Regions from separate parts of the Candidatus Merdisoma sp. JLR.KK011 genome, predicted to be linked through region 1. Evidence: a T-box and tRNA genes for the amino acid it is inferred to sense, from the RefSeq annotation. Region 1 holds a T-box; the other holds one or more tRNA genes.
What was found. The T-box of region 1 lies ahead of metG (methionine--tRNA ligase). A T-box ahead of a tRNA ligase gene usually reads a tRNA of that ligase, here a tRNA-Met.
Positions count from the first base shown of each region.

Region 2: it encodes a tRNA-Met, which carries the amino acid that the T-box ahead of metG (methionine--tRNA ligase) is inferred to sense. The anticodon was not compared.

Region 1 covers NZ_JAYWSZ010000004.1:1,118,304-1,125,163, forward strand. Annotated here, with positions in the region: gene rho (transcription termination factor Rho) at 1-784, shown strand, start outside; tRNA gene VV089_RS19240 (tRNA-Val) at 1,378-1,451, opposite strand; tRNA gene VV089_RS19245 (tRNA-Ala) at 1,549-1,621, opposite strand; gene VV089_RS19250 (DUF885 domain-containing protein) at 1,647-3,440, opposite strand; gene VV089_RS19255 (PD-(D/E)XK nuclease domain-containing protein) at 3,717-3,974, shown strand; T-box leader at 4,023-4,268, shown strand; gene metG (methionine--tRNA ligase) at 4,418-6,370, shown strand; gene VV089_RS19265 (YaaL family protein) at 6,469-6,702, opposite strand; gene VV089_RS19270 (pro-sigmaK processing inhibitor BofA family protein) at 6,840-6,860, shown strand, end outside.
Region 2 covers NZ_JAYWSZ010000003.1:269,765-276,624, reverse strand. Annotated here, with positions in the region: gene VV089_RS02330 (hypothetical protein) at 1-93, opposite strand, end outside; gene pyrE (orotate phosphoribosyltransferase) at 237-914, opposite strand; tRNA gene VV089_RS02320 (tRNA-Val) at 1,187-1,259, shown strand; tRNA gene VV089_RS02315 (tRNA-Met) at 1,264-1,337, shown strand; partial or broken gene VV089_RS02310 (transposase) at 1,463-1,789, shown strand; gene VV089_RS02305 (BlaI/MecI/CopY family transcriptional regulator) at 2,065-2,439, shown strand; gene VV089_RS02300 (M56 family metallopeptidase) at 2,432-4,549, shown strand; gene VV089_RS02295 (hypothetical protein) at 4,783-5,463, shown strand; partial or broken gene VV089_RS02290 (transposase) at 5,505-5,753, shown strand; gene VV089_RS02285 (DUF4062 domain-containing protein) at 5,994-6,860, opposite strand, start outside.

The DNA.
Region 1 (6,860 bases):
TTCGCCTATTGGAAAGGGACAGCGCGGCATGATCGTGTCTCCTCCTAAGGCAGGTAAGACAACCCTTCTTAAAGACGTGGCAAAGTCAATTACCAAAAATCATCCGGATATGCAGCTTCTGATTCTTCTGATTGATGAACGCCCGGAGGAAGTTACGGATATCAGAGAGGCAATTGCCGGGCCCAATGTGGAGGTTATTTACTCCACCTTCGACGAGCTTCCGGAGCATCATAAGCGTGTGTCCGAGATGGTGATTGAACGGGCAAAGCGTCTGGTAGAGCATAAAAAAGATGTAGTAATTCTTCTGGACAGCATCACAAGACTGGCAAGGGCCTATAATCTGACGGTCCCCCCCAGCGGACGTACTTTATCCGGCGGTCTTGATCCGGCGGCGCTGCATATGCCGAAGCGATTCTTCGGTGCGGCGCGTAATATGAGAGAAGGCGGCAGTCTGACGATTCTTGCGACGGCGCTGGTAGAGACCGGCAGCAAGATGGACGATGTGATTTACGAGGAGTTCAAGGGTACCGGTAATATGGAGCTTGTGCTGAACCGCAAGCTGCAGGAGAAGAGGGTATTCCCCGCTATCGACATTCCGAAATCAGGAACCCGGCGGGAGGATCTGCTGCTGACCGGGGAAGAGCTGGAAGGAATGGATATTGTGCGCAAGGGCTTAAACGGCCTGAAAGCGGATGAGGCGGTAGAGAACGTATTGAATATGTTTGCCCGTACCAGATTTAACAGCGAATTCGTGCAGACGATTAAAAAGACAAAGCTAGTATAAGGAATCGCCTGTTTTTAGGGCGCAAGATAAAAGCGTTTGCTGCTGCGCTGGTTCTATATAGGACATAGAAGTGCCCAAAGAACTGCCAAAAACTGACAAGTTTTTTGGCGGATGAGACATTGACTTTTTCCGGCGGTTGTACTAAAATAATATCAACAAAAGATACTACATAAAGTACAAATGATAACAAAGGCGTTACCAATTCCCGTGGTGACGTCTTTTTTGTGTCTTTTGTCGGGGTCGTTTGGCCCTATCTCTCCCTTTTATATCAGACATGGGATTCCCGGCAGTTTTTTATATACAGCCAGAATCTCATGTCTGATGTTATAAACCGGAAAAGGCAGTTAATTATCATGTGCCGGGGGAGCTGTCTGCCGAATGGGCTGTTCTGATCGGGCCCGATACCTGTTTTTTACACGGAGTAAGGCAATGCAAATATACCGTCGAGGATGCAGGAGCCGGGGCGGCATTGCTGTTTATTGATGATTTTCCCCATAATATTTAAAGTGTTTTGCCGGCTTTAGCAGGCATAAATTTGTCACAGAATTTGTCATGGAAATGAAAAAGTACCGTAAATACGGTACTTTTAAGGATGGAAGCAATGGGGCTCGAACCCATGACCTCTCGCGTGTGAGGCGAACGCTCATCCCAGCTGAGCTATGCTTCCGGATATGCACACCAAAAATCAGGCGGTATGCCAAGCTTTCTTTTTGGTGTAATTATAAAAGAACGTTCAAAAGCAAATAAAGCTCTCTTATACAAAATGGACCCGAAGGGATTCGAACCCTCGGCCTCCGCGTTGCGAACGCGGCGCTCTCCCAACTGAGCCACGAGCCCTTTTTCTATCGTGTTTCTGTAACTTCTATTTTACTACTTTATCAAAGAAAATCAAGCTCTTTTTTGCATCTTTTGACAACAGCCGTTCCTCCATATAATCTTCAATCACCGGAAAGGGCGCAGGCCCCATAGACAGGAAGAAGGTATGAAAGTCCTTCAGCACAAAATGATCCGAGAGAGCACTCTTTGCCTGCTCCCTCAATTTGAGAATTTCAGCAGCTCCTAAGTAGTACTTCAGATAATTTCCCGGATCTTGAATAACAGCCTGGTAAATCTGATATACCGTATCCGGATTGGTCACGCCGTAACCGGCAAAAAAAGCCTCCGTATCCTCAAGAGACCATCCCTCATAATGAATCCCCACATCTGCCCGGGCGTGAAGCCCCAAAGAAACAGCGCCGTTGGCGGCCAAAAGCTCCGCCGTTTCCGGATCTGCAATGGCATAAGCGTAGGAAAGCCATTCCACATAAGTAGCCCATCCCTCTGTATAGCCTCCGAAGTTAAAAAGATTCCGTACCGGATCAAAGCCGCAGGAATATTCGTAAAGAGTCTGGTAGAGATGCCCGGGCCATCCCTCATGGGCCAGGGTGGTAAAAAGGGATAGGCTGTCATAATTACCAGCAGGATTGATGTAGATCACATGCTCATTCATCCGATCCATAGGCGGCGTCAGATAGAAAGCCGGACTTAGATACTTTTCCGAAGAGGCATCCACATATTTAATCTGGCAGGAAACAGACGGGACAGAAGGAAAATCATCCTGAATCTGCTGTTTCAGATTTTCTAAAATAAGCCTGGGTTCCAAAAGCCCTGTCTGCCGGGATACGGACGTCAGAATCTCCGGGTTTTGGCTGACAAGGTAAGCCACAGCTTCCAGATCTGTATCAAGCTGTTCTTCTATAAGCAGAAGGATTTCCTCCATATTCCGCCCGGTTCCCGTGACGGCGGCAGTCAGCGCCTCATAATATCCGGCTCCTTTCTTGTAATAACAAAGTCCATAGGGATTTTTGCCGGCTCCCTTTAAGTCAGTCAGTCCCTGTATCAAAAGCTCATAAGCCGGGACCACATGGCCGAAAAACAATGCCCGGTTGGAATCGAGATATTTTTCCGCTTGTTCCCTGGAAAGAAAGTCCGCAGAAGCTATCCGTTCCTCAAAGGTAGAAAGCAGAAAATGCTCCCCGAGATTGGAAAGAAAAGCCTCACACTGAGCAATGACGGTGTCTGCTGTCTCGTCCGACATAAAAAGTCCGGCATCCGCCTTTTCGCGTTCATAGTTCATCAGGCTTTCGTAATAAGCATCTATGGTAGAAAGGAGTGAAAAATAATTTTCGATATCCTGTTCAGACCGGAAGGCATACTCGGCCAAGAGAATGGGAAGCTGCGCCTGGGTGCCCAGTGTCGGGCTGAAAACCTCTTGATAGTAGGGAAAGTCCAGAAGAGCTGCCTGCTTTTCAAGCTGATAGGACAAAATGTCATAAGTGAGCCGGTTAGAATCAGAAAGCTCCTCCCTGGAAAATGCAGAGAGGGCCTGTCTGGTATTTTCCAGATTGGCCGCTTCTGCATCAGAAGCATCTTTGGAATAGAGACGGAAGGCAGAAGGAACATCCGCAACTCCAAAGGTCTCTGGGTCTGAGAATGTATAGTGAAGCGTCAGAGGATCAGAGGAAACTTCATTCAGAAAGAGCGTATGTGTAAAGCGTTCGAAAGCCTCGTCTGTAGTTTCAAGGGAATTTTGTGGAAGCCTGGAAAGGAGTAAAAGGCCGCAGTACAGAAAAAGAAGCAGGAGCATGCCTGCGGTTAAAAGTTTTTTTCGTCTCATATTTTCACCAGAAGTAATTTTGGTGTATTCTATGTAATAACCCGGGAAGAAATGCTATGTATTATTCCGGTTTTGACATTGTATTTGGAGGGCGTTTCCTGTATCTAATAAGAAAGACAGAACTTAACAATCTTATGAGAGAGAAAAACAATATTTGGGAAAAAGCTTGGGAAAGTCCGGCGTAGTATGGAACTGGAATAAGATGGTAAAGTCGCAAAGGCGCACGAGAGGAACTTTCATGAGTGCCTTTTCGAATGAAAGTTTCTCTCATTACCGGTGTGTCGAAGCGGCCTTGGCCGATACGATATAATGCTGGAACCAAGAGAACTGAAAAAAGAGGATGGAATCATCATTGAATTTAAGGTTCAGGATACGGAGGAGGAGCCGGAGCTTGTGGATACGGTCAGAGCTGCGCTGCGGCAGATAGAAGAGAAGCGCTATGAATCCATATTGACAGAAAAAGGCATTCCAGGGAACAAAATACGAAAATACGGATTCGCCTTCCGTGGGAAAACCGTATTGATCGGAAGGTAGAACCTTGACAAACAATTCCTTATATGCTAGGATCTCCCTAGAAAATAGGAAAACGCAGTGAAGAAAAGAGTAGGCTTGATGGATTTTCTACAGAGAATTCCCGGCGGCTGAGAGGGATGGAAGGAAGCTGGCCGAAGATGGTTTCAGAGCGGCACGGATGAACGCATGGAAGCGATAAGCCGTGACAGGACTCCGCCTGTTATAGCGGAAGAGTATGAAGGTACTCGCAGAGGTCTGCTTTCGCGAGAGGCAGACGAACGGAAGTGGTAACACGGGAATACGCCCGTCTTCTTTGTTAATAAGGAAGGCGGGTTTTTTTATGCACAGCCCCGTGCAGAGGGACCCGTAAAAAATGAGAAGCGATTAACCTATGTGTCTGAGCAGCGGGCAGGAGAAGAGAAGCCGTCGGTGCTCAAGTTCAGCAGAAAGAGAGGAATTTAGAAATGGAAAAGCAAAAATACTACATTACCACCGCCATTGCCTACACCTCCGGCAAGCCTCACATCGGCAACACCTACGAGATTGTACTGGCGGACGCTATTGCCCGGTTTAAGAGAATGCAGGGCTATGACGTATTCTTCCAGACCGGCACGGATGAGCACGGCCAGAAGATCGAGGAGAAGGCGAAGGAGGCAGGCGTAACGCCCAAGGAATTTGTGGACAATGTGGCCGGAGAGATCCGCCGCATCTGGGATCTGATGAACACCTCTTATGACAAATTCATCCGCACGACCGACGCAGACCACGAAGCCCAGGTGCAGAAGATTTTCAAAAAGCTCTACGATCAGGGCGATATTTACAAGGGTTATTATGAGGGAATGTACTGTACTCCCTGCGAATCCTTTTTCACTGAATCCCAGTTGGTGGACGGCAAATGTCCCGACTGCGGCAGAGAGGTAAAGCCGGCCAGGGAGGAAGCTTATTTCTTTAAAATGAGCAAATATGCGGATCGTCTGATTGAGCACATCAACAGCCATCCGGAATTTATCCAGCCCGTTTCCCGGAAAAACGAGATGATGAATAACTTCCTGCTTCCGGGCCTCCAGGATCTCTGTGTGTCCAGAACGTCCTTTAGCTGGGGCATTCCCGTAAGCTTTGATCCAAAGCACGTAACCTATGTATGGCTGGATGCATTGACCAACTACATTACCGGAATCGGTTATAACTGTGACGGAGAATCCACAGAGCAGTTTAAAAAGGACTGGCCGGCGGATCTGCACCTGATTGGAAAGGATATCATACGCTTTCATACCATTTACTGGCCTATTTTCCTTATGGCTCTTGATTTGCCGCTGCCTAAGCAGGTATTCGGCCATCCCTGGCTCCTGCAGGGCGATGGAAAGATGAGCAAGTCTAAGGGAAATGTGCTCTATGCGGATGAGCTGGTAGAGATGTTCGGTGTAGATGCTGTGCGGTACTTTGTGCTTCACGAGATGCCTTTTGACAACGACGGCGTTATTACCTGGGAGCTGATGGTGGAGCGCATGAACTCTGAGCTTGCCAACACCCTGGGGAATCTGGTGAACCGTACTGTTTCCATGTCCAACAAATACTTTGGCGGCGTGGTGAGCAATCCTGGCTTTATGGAGCCTTTGGATCGGGAGCTTCGGGAGACGGCTGTGAGCACGGCTCAGAAGGCGGCGGATAAGATGGAGGAGCTCCGTGTGGCAGATGCCATGACAGAGATCTTTGCCCTCTTCAAGCGCTGCAACAAATACATTGATGAGACCATGCCCTGGGTTCTGGCGAAGGACGAGAGCAAGAAAGACCGTCTGGCCACAGTGCTTTACAACCTGGTAGAGGGAATCAGCATCGGCGCCTCTCTTCTGGAGCCCTTTATGCCTGAGACCTCCGCGAAGATTCTGGAGCAGCTTGGTGCAAAGAAACGTTCCATTGAAGTGATGAATATGTTCGGGCTCTACCAGTCCGGCCAGAAAGTGACGGAGAAGCCAGAGATTCTCTTTGCAAGGCTGGATGTAAATGAGGTGCTTGCAAAAGTAGAGGAAAAGAAAGCACAGGAGGCACAGCCGGAAAAACCAAAGGAGCCGGTGATCGATCTGGAGCCGAAAGAGGAGATTACCTTTGACGACTTCGGGAGGCTGCAGTTCCAGGTAGGAGAGATCATTGCCTGCGAGGCAGTTAAGAAGTCCAAGAAGCTGCTCTGTTCCCAGGTACGCATCGGAAGCCAGGTGAAGCAGATTGTGTCCGGCATCAAGGCCCATTATACACCGGAAGAGATGGTGGGCAAGAAGGTGATGGTTCTGGTGAACTTGAAGCCGGCAACCCTGGCCGGAGTGAAGTCAGAGGGAATGCTGCTCTGCGCAGAGGACGCAGACGGGAATCTGGCTTTGGTAGTGCCGGAGAAAGCGATGCCTGCAGGGGCGGAGATTTGCTGAGATATTCAGTGAAGATAAAAATTAGTTATAAAAAACAGGGCCGAAGGATTTCGAAAATCCCAGGTCCTGTTTTTGGCTTTCAGGTTTTGTAATGCAGGTCAGAAAAACGTCTGCAAATCCATCTGTTTCGCCTGCTCCAAAAGAAACTTATATCGTTTCTGCACAGAATAGATTTCATAAGTATAACAGTCGATGAGATCGGGGTCCACCACTGTCTCGAAGTTGGCATAAGCGGTTTCCAATGCATTTTTGGTAGAATGTAGATCCTCCAGAAGCTGCCGTCTGGTAAAGGAATCCTCCGGCGGCGCCGGTTCCTTTCGTAAAAACCCCATACTGCAATCCCCCACTTTCCGTAATAAGTATTTGTGTTGTACTAAAAGTATAGGCAAAAAAACTGGCATTTATACTAAAAAATAGAATATATTGGATCGAATATCCATATAATGGTAAAAAAGCCAGGGACAACGCCATGAAAGCATTAAATTTTCTC
Region 2 (6,860 bases), on a different contig from region 1:
TCCCGTTGTAAGGCCTGTGACCAGAAGAATGATTCCAATTACCAGACTGCATGCGCCTGCGCCTGTCATGGTTTTATATGCTTTTTCGTTCATGTGAGCCCTCCTATTCCAGTTCCGTAATATCCCTCCAAGTACACGGATATGAAATCAATTTCCAGCCGCAAAAACATGCGTCTGTAAATCGATTTGTGCACTTTGAGGGATATTACTGTTTCCAGTTCCGTAATATCCCTATATCATTTATTTACCCCATACTTTAAGTAGTATGCATCAATTGCCTCTTTTAATGTATCGTCAATGATAACCTTTCCTTTATAAGGCCGGTTATAGAGATGCTCTACTACCTCTGCCATGGTGACGATCGCTGTTGTTTTGAGCCCGTATTTTTCCTGGATCTCCTGCAGGGCGCTCTTTTCTCCCTGGCCTCGCTCCATGCGGTCTACGGACACCACCAGTCCCACAGGGGTTACCTCTCCCTGGGCGCGGATAATGGGCAGCGTCTCTTCTATGGAGGTTCCGGCTGTGGTGACGTCCTCAATAATCACAACCCGGTCTCCGTCCTTAATGGGGCTTCCCAGAAGAATTCCTTTGTCGCCGTGATCCTTTACCTCCTTGCGGTTGGAGCAGTAACGGATATCTGTCTCATACAGCTCGCTGATGGCCATGGACGCAGCGACCGTCAGAGGGATTCCCTTATATGCCGGCCCGAACAGCACATCAAAGTCAAGGCCGAAGGCTTCCTTCACAGCTTTTGCGTAATACTGGCCCAGCCTGCGCAGCTGGGAGCCTGTGCGGTAAAAGCCCGTATTTACAAAAAAGGGCGTGTTCCTTCCGCTCTTTGTCACAAAATCGCCAAATTTCAGCACCTGGCAGTCTATCATAAATTCAATAAATTCCTGCTTGTAGCTCTCCATCTTCTTCCAGACACCTCCTATATTAAGTTCTGTATGTTTTGCGGCATCCAGTAACGGCGTATTTCTAAGCCCTGTACAAAGAAGCCGGACGCTCTGTTCTTATCTGCATTTTTGTTTCCAGATAGCTTCCTTATACTACCATAAAACAGGCAAATGTTCAATGAATTTTGCCAAATGAATGTAGATAAAAAAACTTTAAAAAAACTCTTGACTTTTATTGTCATATAATAGTATAATAGCAAAGCAGGTCAAACATGACGGCCTGTACGAATGGGATCTTAGCTCAGCTGGGAGAGCATCTGCCTTACAAGCAGAGGGTCATAGGTTCGAGCCCTATAGGTCCCATTATGGCGAGGTAGCTCAGCTGGCTAGAGCATGCGGTTCATACCCGCAGTGTCGGGGGTTCAAGTCCCTTCCTCGCTACTAGCCAAAAGCCTTGAAAGTACTGTATTTACGAGGGCACTGAAAAAGTCTGATTCTTTGAAAAAGAATTGGGCTTTTTTCAGTGTTGGTATTATAATAGAAGTATAGGGAAGGAGGACTCCGAAATGCTGAAAGATCATTCACAGTTGAAATTACCATTATCACCTTATCAGGGGATTTACAATGCGATCATTCCTGCAAATCATCTTTTGCGGAAGATAAAAGAGAACATCGATTTCAGTTTTGTAAATCCTATGCTGCGGAAACAGTATTGTGAAAATTTCGGACGCCCGGCAAAAGAACCAGAGATGATGTTCAAACTATTGTTCTTGAAAAAGCTCTACGACCTGTCTGATGAAACTCTGATCAGTAGCGCCCAGACAGATATGGCATATAAATTTTTTCTAGACCTGGAACCGGAAGCAAAAATGATTGACCCCAGCCTTCTCACAATGCTCATGTACGGTAAAGAAGCAAGTAACCGAAAACAAGAGATAGACTGCCAGTACCACACTATTCCGAACCAAAGAAGCTAAAGACCAAAAGACAAGCACCGTGGGAAAATCTAAACTTTTGGATTTTACCACAGTGCCGACTGCTACGGAATCCCCCTATCTTTCATATCTTTTTATAAATTCTTAAATTTCCTTTAGGGTATTGCATTATCACCTACAAAGCGTTAAGATGTTTATATACCCACAAAATGTTAAGATAAAAGGAGGACAAAATGACACAGCAAATTTCTGAATCCGAACTGGTACTAATGAAAATTATTTGGAAGAATGGAGGGGCAGCTTTATACTCCCTCATCATGGAGGAATTGGAAAAAGACAAGAATGAATGGAAGAATAATACTGTACTCACGTTGCTTTCCCGATTAGGAGAAAAAAAGTTTTTGAAAGTCAAAAAAATCGGCAGAAAGAATGAGTATGTAGCTATGGTAACAGAAGCAGAATACCAGACCATGCAGACCCACAGCTTTCTTGATAAAGTCTACGGCGGGAATGTGAAAAATTTAGTGTCAACCTTGTTGCGGCAGGATATTCTTTCAGCAGACGAGTTGAAAGAAATAGAAATCTTTTGGAGAAAAGAAAATGAATGAATTTATGAAAATATTATTGTCGCTGTCTGTTTCCGGCACACTGCTATTACTTCTCATTTTGGGATTGAAACAGATATATAAAAACACATTTAGCAGACGCTGGCAGTATTATATTTGGGTAATTGTTGTATTGCGCTTCGTGATTCCTTTTACTCCTGATACTATGAATGTTAGAAACCTGTTTGAATTGCTTAACACAACGGTTATAACAAATGATAGTCCTGTTCGCCCGAATATATCTGCGGCAGTAGATACAAATGACGATGTAGCGGAACAGTTGCAGATACCATCAAGTGAAAACGTAGTTGTGAACGACACTACTACACAGAAGTCGCCTAATGTATATTTTTATATATTTTTTGTATGGTTAGCATTGGCACTGGTTCTTTTTGTGCGTAAGGTAACGATTTATCAAGGATTTATCCAATACATCAAGGCTGGTAATACAGAAGTGCCGGATATTAAGACCTTAAATTTGCTATCTGATTGTGAGGAAAAACTGAATATCAAAACGAGAGTAGAATTACATCATAATGCAATGATTACATCACCTATTATGATTGGTTTCTTCCGTCCAAGTATTGTTTTGCCTGTTGGAGAATTGGAAGATAAAGAATTGTTTTACATTTTTATGCACGAATTACGACATTATAAACAACGGGATATGTTTTATAAATGGCTGGTACAGATTGTGGTTTGTATCCATTGGTTCAATCCTTTTGTTTATTTACTTGAAAAAGAGGTAAATAAAACGTGTGAATTGTCATGTGATGAAGCGGTTATATCCATACTTGACGATAAGGCAAGGCGTGAATATGGAGATACATTGATTTGCTTTTTGAAGTCGAATAATCTTTATAAAAATCCTTTAGCTTCCGTTACTTTGACCGAGAACGCAAAACAATTAAAAGAAAGGTTGGGTGTTATTATGAATTTTAAAGAAAAAAGCAAGATAATTCATTTTTTAATGGGTATATTGACATTGTGCATTATCTTTGGAGCAGCTTTTGTTGGTGTTTATCCTGTTGCCGCAGCAAACCATTCAGACCCGGTTGAAGCAGACAAACCGACCATATCGGAGAAGAATAGCCGTAAAACGGACACATATATTTATGACGAAAATTTAGATTCCGGCTGGTATTTGGATGATGAAGATTGGGATGATAAGGATTGGGATTTTGACTGGGATGATGAAGATTGGGATTGGGATGATAAAGCACTTATTGAATCGTATGCAGCCTTTGGCATTGAAAAAAGTGGGAAATCTTATTACTACCAAAATGAATTAGTAAATATTATTAAGGATCAGCGCCCCGATAGTTCGTTTTATATGCTTGACATAAATTCAAAAGGAACGGTGAGCATCAAAGTTATCCGGAATACAGAGGGAGAAATTACTGGTGTTTCTTATATGACCGAAGAAGAAATAGCGGAAATATTAGAACGGTCTACCGGGGATATAGAAGAAATACCTGTAATCAATACAAAGGAATGGGATAGCTCGTCAATTTTAGCGGTTGAAATATATTATGAAACAGATAATATTTATATCTTGCCGAGTACAACAAACAAAATTATTTTAAAAGAATATTTGACAGAAGATAAATCCAACTATTACGCCAGTACAGAGATTAAAAATGATGAACTTACTATTTACGCTGGTGATAGACCCACGAGTAATTACAAGTCATATATTGAAATTTACATTCCGAATGATGTTCTTGATAATGTCAAAGTCGAAACGGTTAGTGGTGCAATTACAGTAGATGATTGCGCAGGTGTGATTACACTGTCTACAACAAGCGGCGGGATAAATATTTTTGATTCAAATATAGCGGGAAATGTTAATACAGTTTCGGGTACTATTGGGCTATATCCTTCTGATATGTTGGGAAATTTGAATGTTAATTCACACAGCGGAAAAATATCAGCTATTTTGCCAACTTCTATCAGTTATAACATAAAGGCAGAAACAGCCACGGGAAAAATTAAAGGCAGTTATTTTGATACACAATCCGGGAATGAAAAAGAATTTTCGGGAATTGTTGGGGAGAATCCCAAGTGTACAATCACGCTGAAAACATTTTCTGCAAACATAGAGATGAATTAAGACAATCCAAAAGACGACAGCCTAAAGTGCAATCGTTCTCTGAATCATAATCATGCAACCGTAAACCATACACCGCCCTAAAGCCCGACCCGTCCGGCAGTCAGCCGGACAGGGAACGGCAAAATTTTTTACACTTCTTTTACTTCTTTATCTCACATGAGCAAAAATTCAGGAAAACCCGCATTACAGAAGATATTCTTGAAGAGCTGTTAAAGGAAACGATCCGGCAGGCTTTGGATAAAGGTCTGATAAAATCAGGAACCATTATTGTAGATTCCACCCATACAAACGCATCTGTCCGTGCGAAATCCCCTACACAGATTTTGCGGGATATGAGTAAACAGCTCCGGAAGGAAATCTATAAAAATGCTTTTGATTTATCAGAAAAATTCCCCGAAAAACCATCCCTGGAAGCCGGACTGGAGGAAGAGATTGCATATACAAAAAATCTGCTAAAGGCTCTGGAGGAAGGGATAGCAGCCTGTGGCAGCGGGAAGATACAGGAGCTTGCCAGGGAAATGAAGGAACTGCTTGAGGATGAAAAGATCAGGGATATACGTTCAAAGGATGACAAAGATGCACGGTTTGGGCACAAAATGCCAACGAGCACATTTTACGGATATAAAAACCACCTGGCAATGACAGAGGAACGTCTGATTGCGGGGATAAGCGTAACGCATGGAGGTGCGCCGGACGGCCAGGAGTTACCGGGACTGATAGAAAAGGTGCAGGAAACAGGGATAGAAGTGACAGAAGTAATAGGGGATATGGCATATGTCAGCGATGATAATCTGGAAGCCTGTGGCGAAGGGATTACATTAATTGCACGGACAAATACGGCGTTGGCAGCGGCAGCAAACGGAAAACTGGAAGAAGGATTCTGTTACAATAAGGATGCCGGAAATGCCCGTTAAGAGAAAGCTGCCGTGTAGGGAGAGGGAAATCAAAGGAACGGAGTTACAGCATTACCCAGGCAAGCGAAAAGAACCTGGAAAGACTAAAATTTGAGGAGAGTGAATATTTCAGGGAACGGATGAAGATTCGGCATCGGATTGAAGAAAAGAATGGTGAATTAAAAGAAGCCCACGGATTACGCAGAGCGGATTCGAGAGGGCTGTTTGCCATGGAACTGCAAATGTATATCACAGCATTTGTGGCAAATGTCAAGAGAATCACGAGGCTGACGGAGCCGGTTATGCAGTAAGGGAACGCTTTTCCTTGCATGCTTTAGAGCAAATTTGTACACAGATGCTGTTTATATAGAGATAAGAAAACTCCCAACAAAAAAGTGGGAGGTTTTCAGTGCCCTCTATTTTCAATGGTTTTGCCTTTTATTATTTCCTCAAAGTGTTTAAAACGGGATTATACCGAATATACGTTCGGTTGCCAAGGGTAAAAAAATACCAGCCGCCATTTTTTATTTTTGATGGCTGATATCATTGCTCTAACCCTTTTTAACTGATTTTAATTTGAGTAAATATGTTTTCCCTTTTTCTGTAAGTTTAATGAATTCGATAACTCCCATTCCTGTTGATTTCTTTGGAGACACCTCTATCAATCCAAGTGCATTTAGCTGAATCTTTATCGTTTGTATACAATCCTCATTGATACTTCCAAAAAATGATTCATTATCAATAACTGAATTAATACCTTTTTTTAATGCACTTGAAAAACTTTCATAATTCACATATGAAAACAAATATGGTGCAAAAGCTGAAAATATTGCATCCCAAGTCATTTCTTTTACTCTTTGTTCATCTTTATATTTTTTATGGCCATACCCATCAGTCCCGTTATATACCTCTTTCATTCCTACAATTTTATAGTAATTTCCTCCACATGCCAAATCATCCGGCATATCGGTATATTCTTTTAAAGCCTTTTGTAATGAATGTATCTGTTTTTCTTTTTCATCTAATTTAATTCTCAATTCGTTAATCTGCGTTAAAAGCTCAACACTATCCTCTATGCTCCCCCTTGTCCATCCTATTTGTGGATTATCAGCAACCTCTTCACCCAAACTGATAATGACTGATGATATTAATTCCACTGATGTATGCCACATTTTACACAATCTTCCATCAGATACTTTAGCTCTAAACTGCTCTAATAATTCACGTTTATCATCATCTCTTTTTTCTGCTGGCAAATTATAGGGATCATCATGAAAAAAAGCTAAAACAGGGATATTCTTTTCAACAGCATAATCATATTCCTGTTCTGTAAAACTTTTACCTGTACTTGGATTAACCGTTCCATATCTTGCTTCTACAATCAGCACATAATAATCACAAGTATCTATGATCTTTTT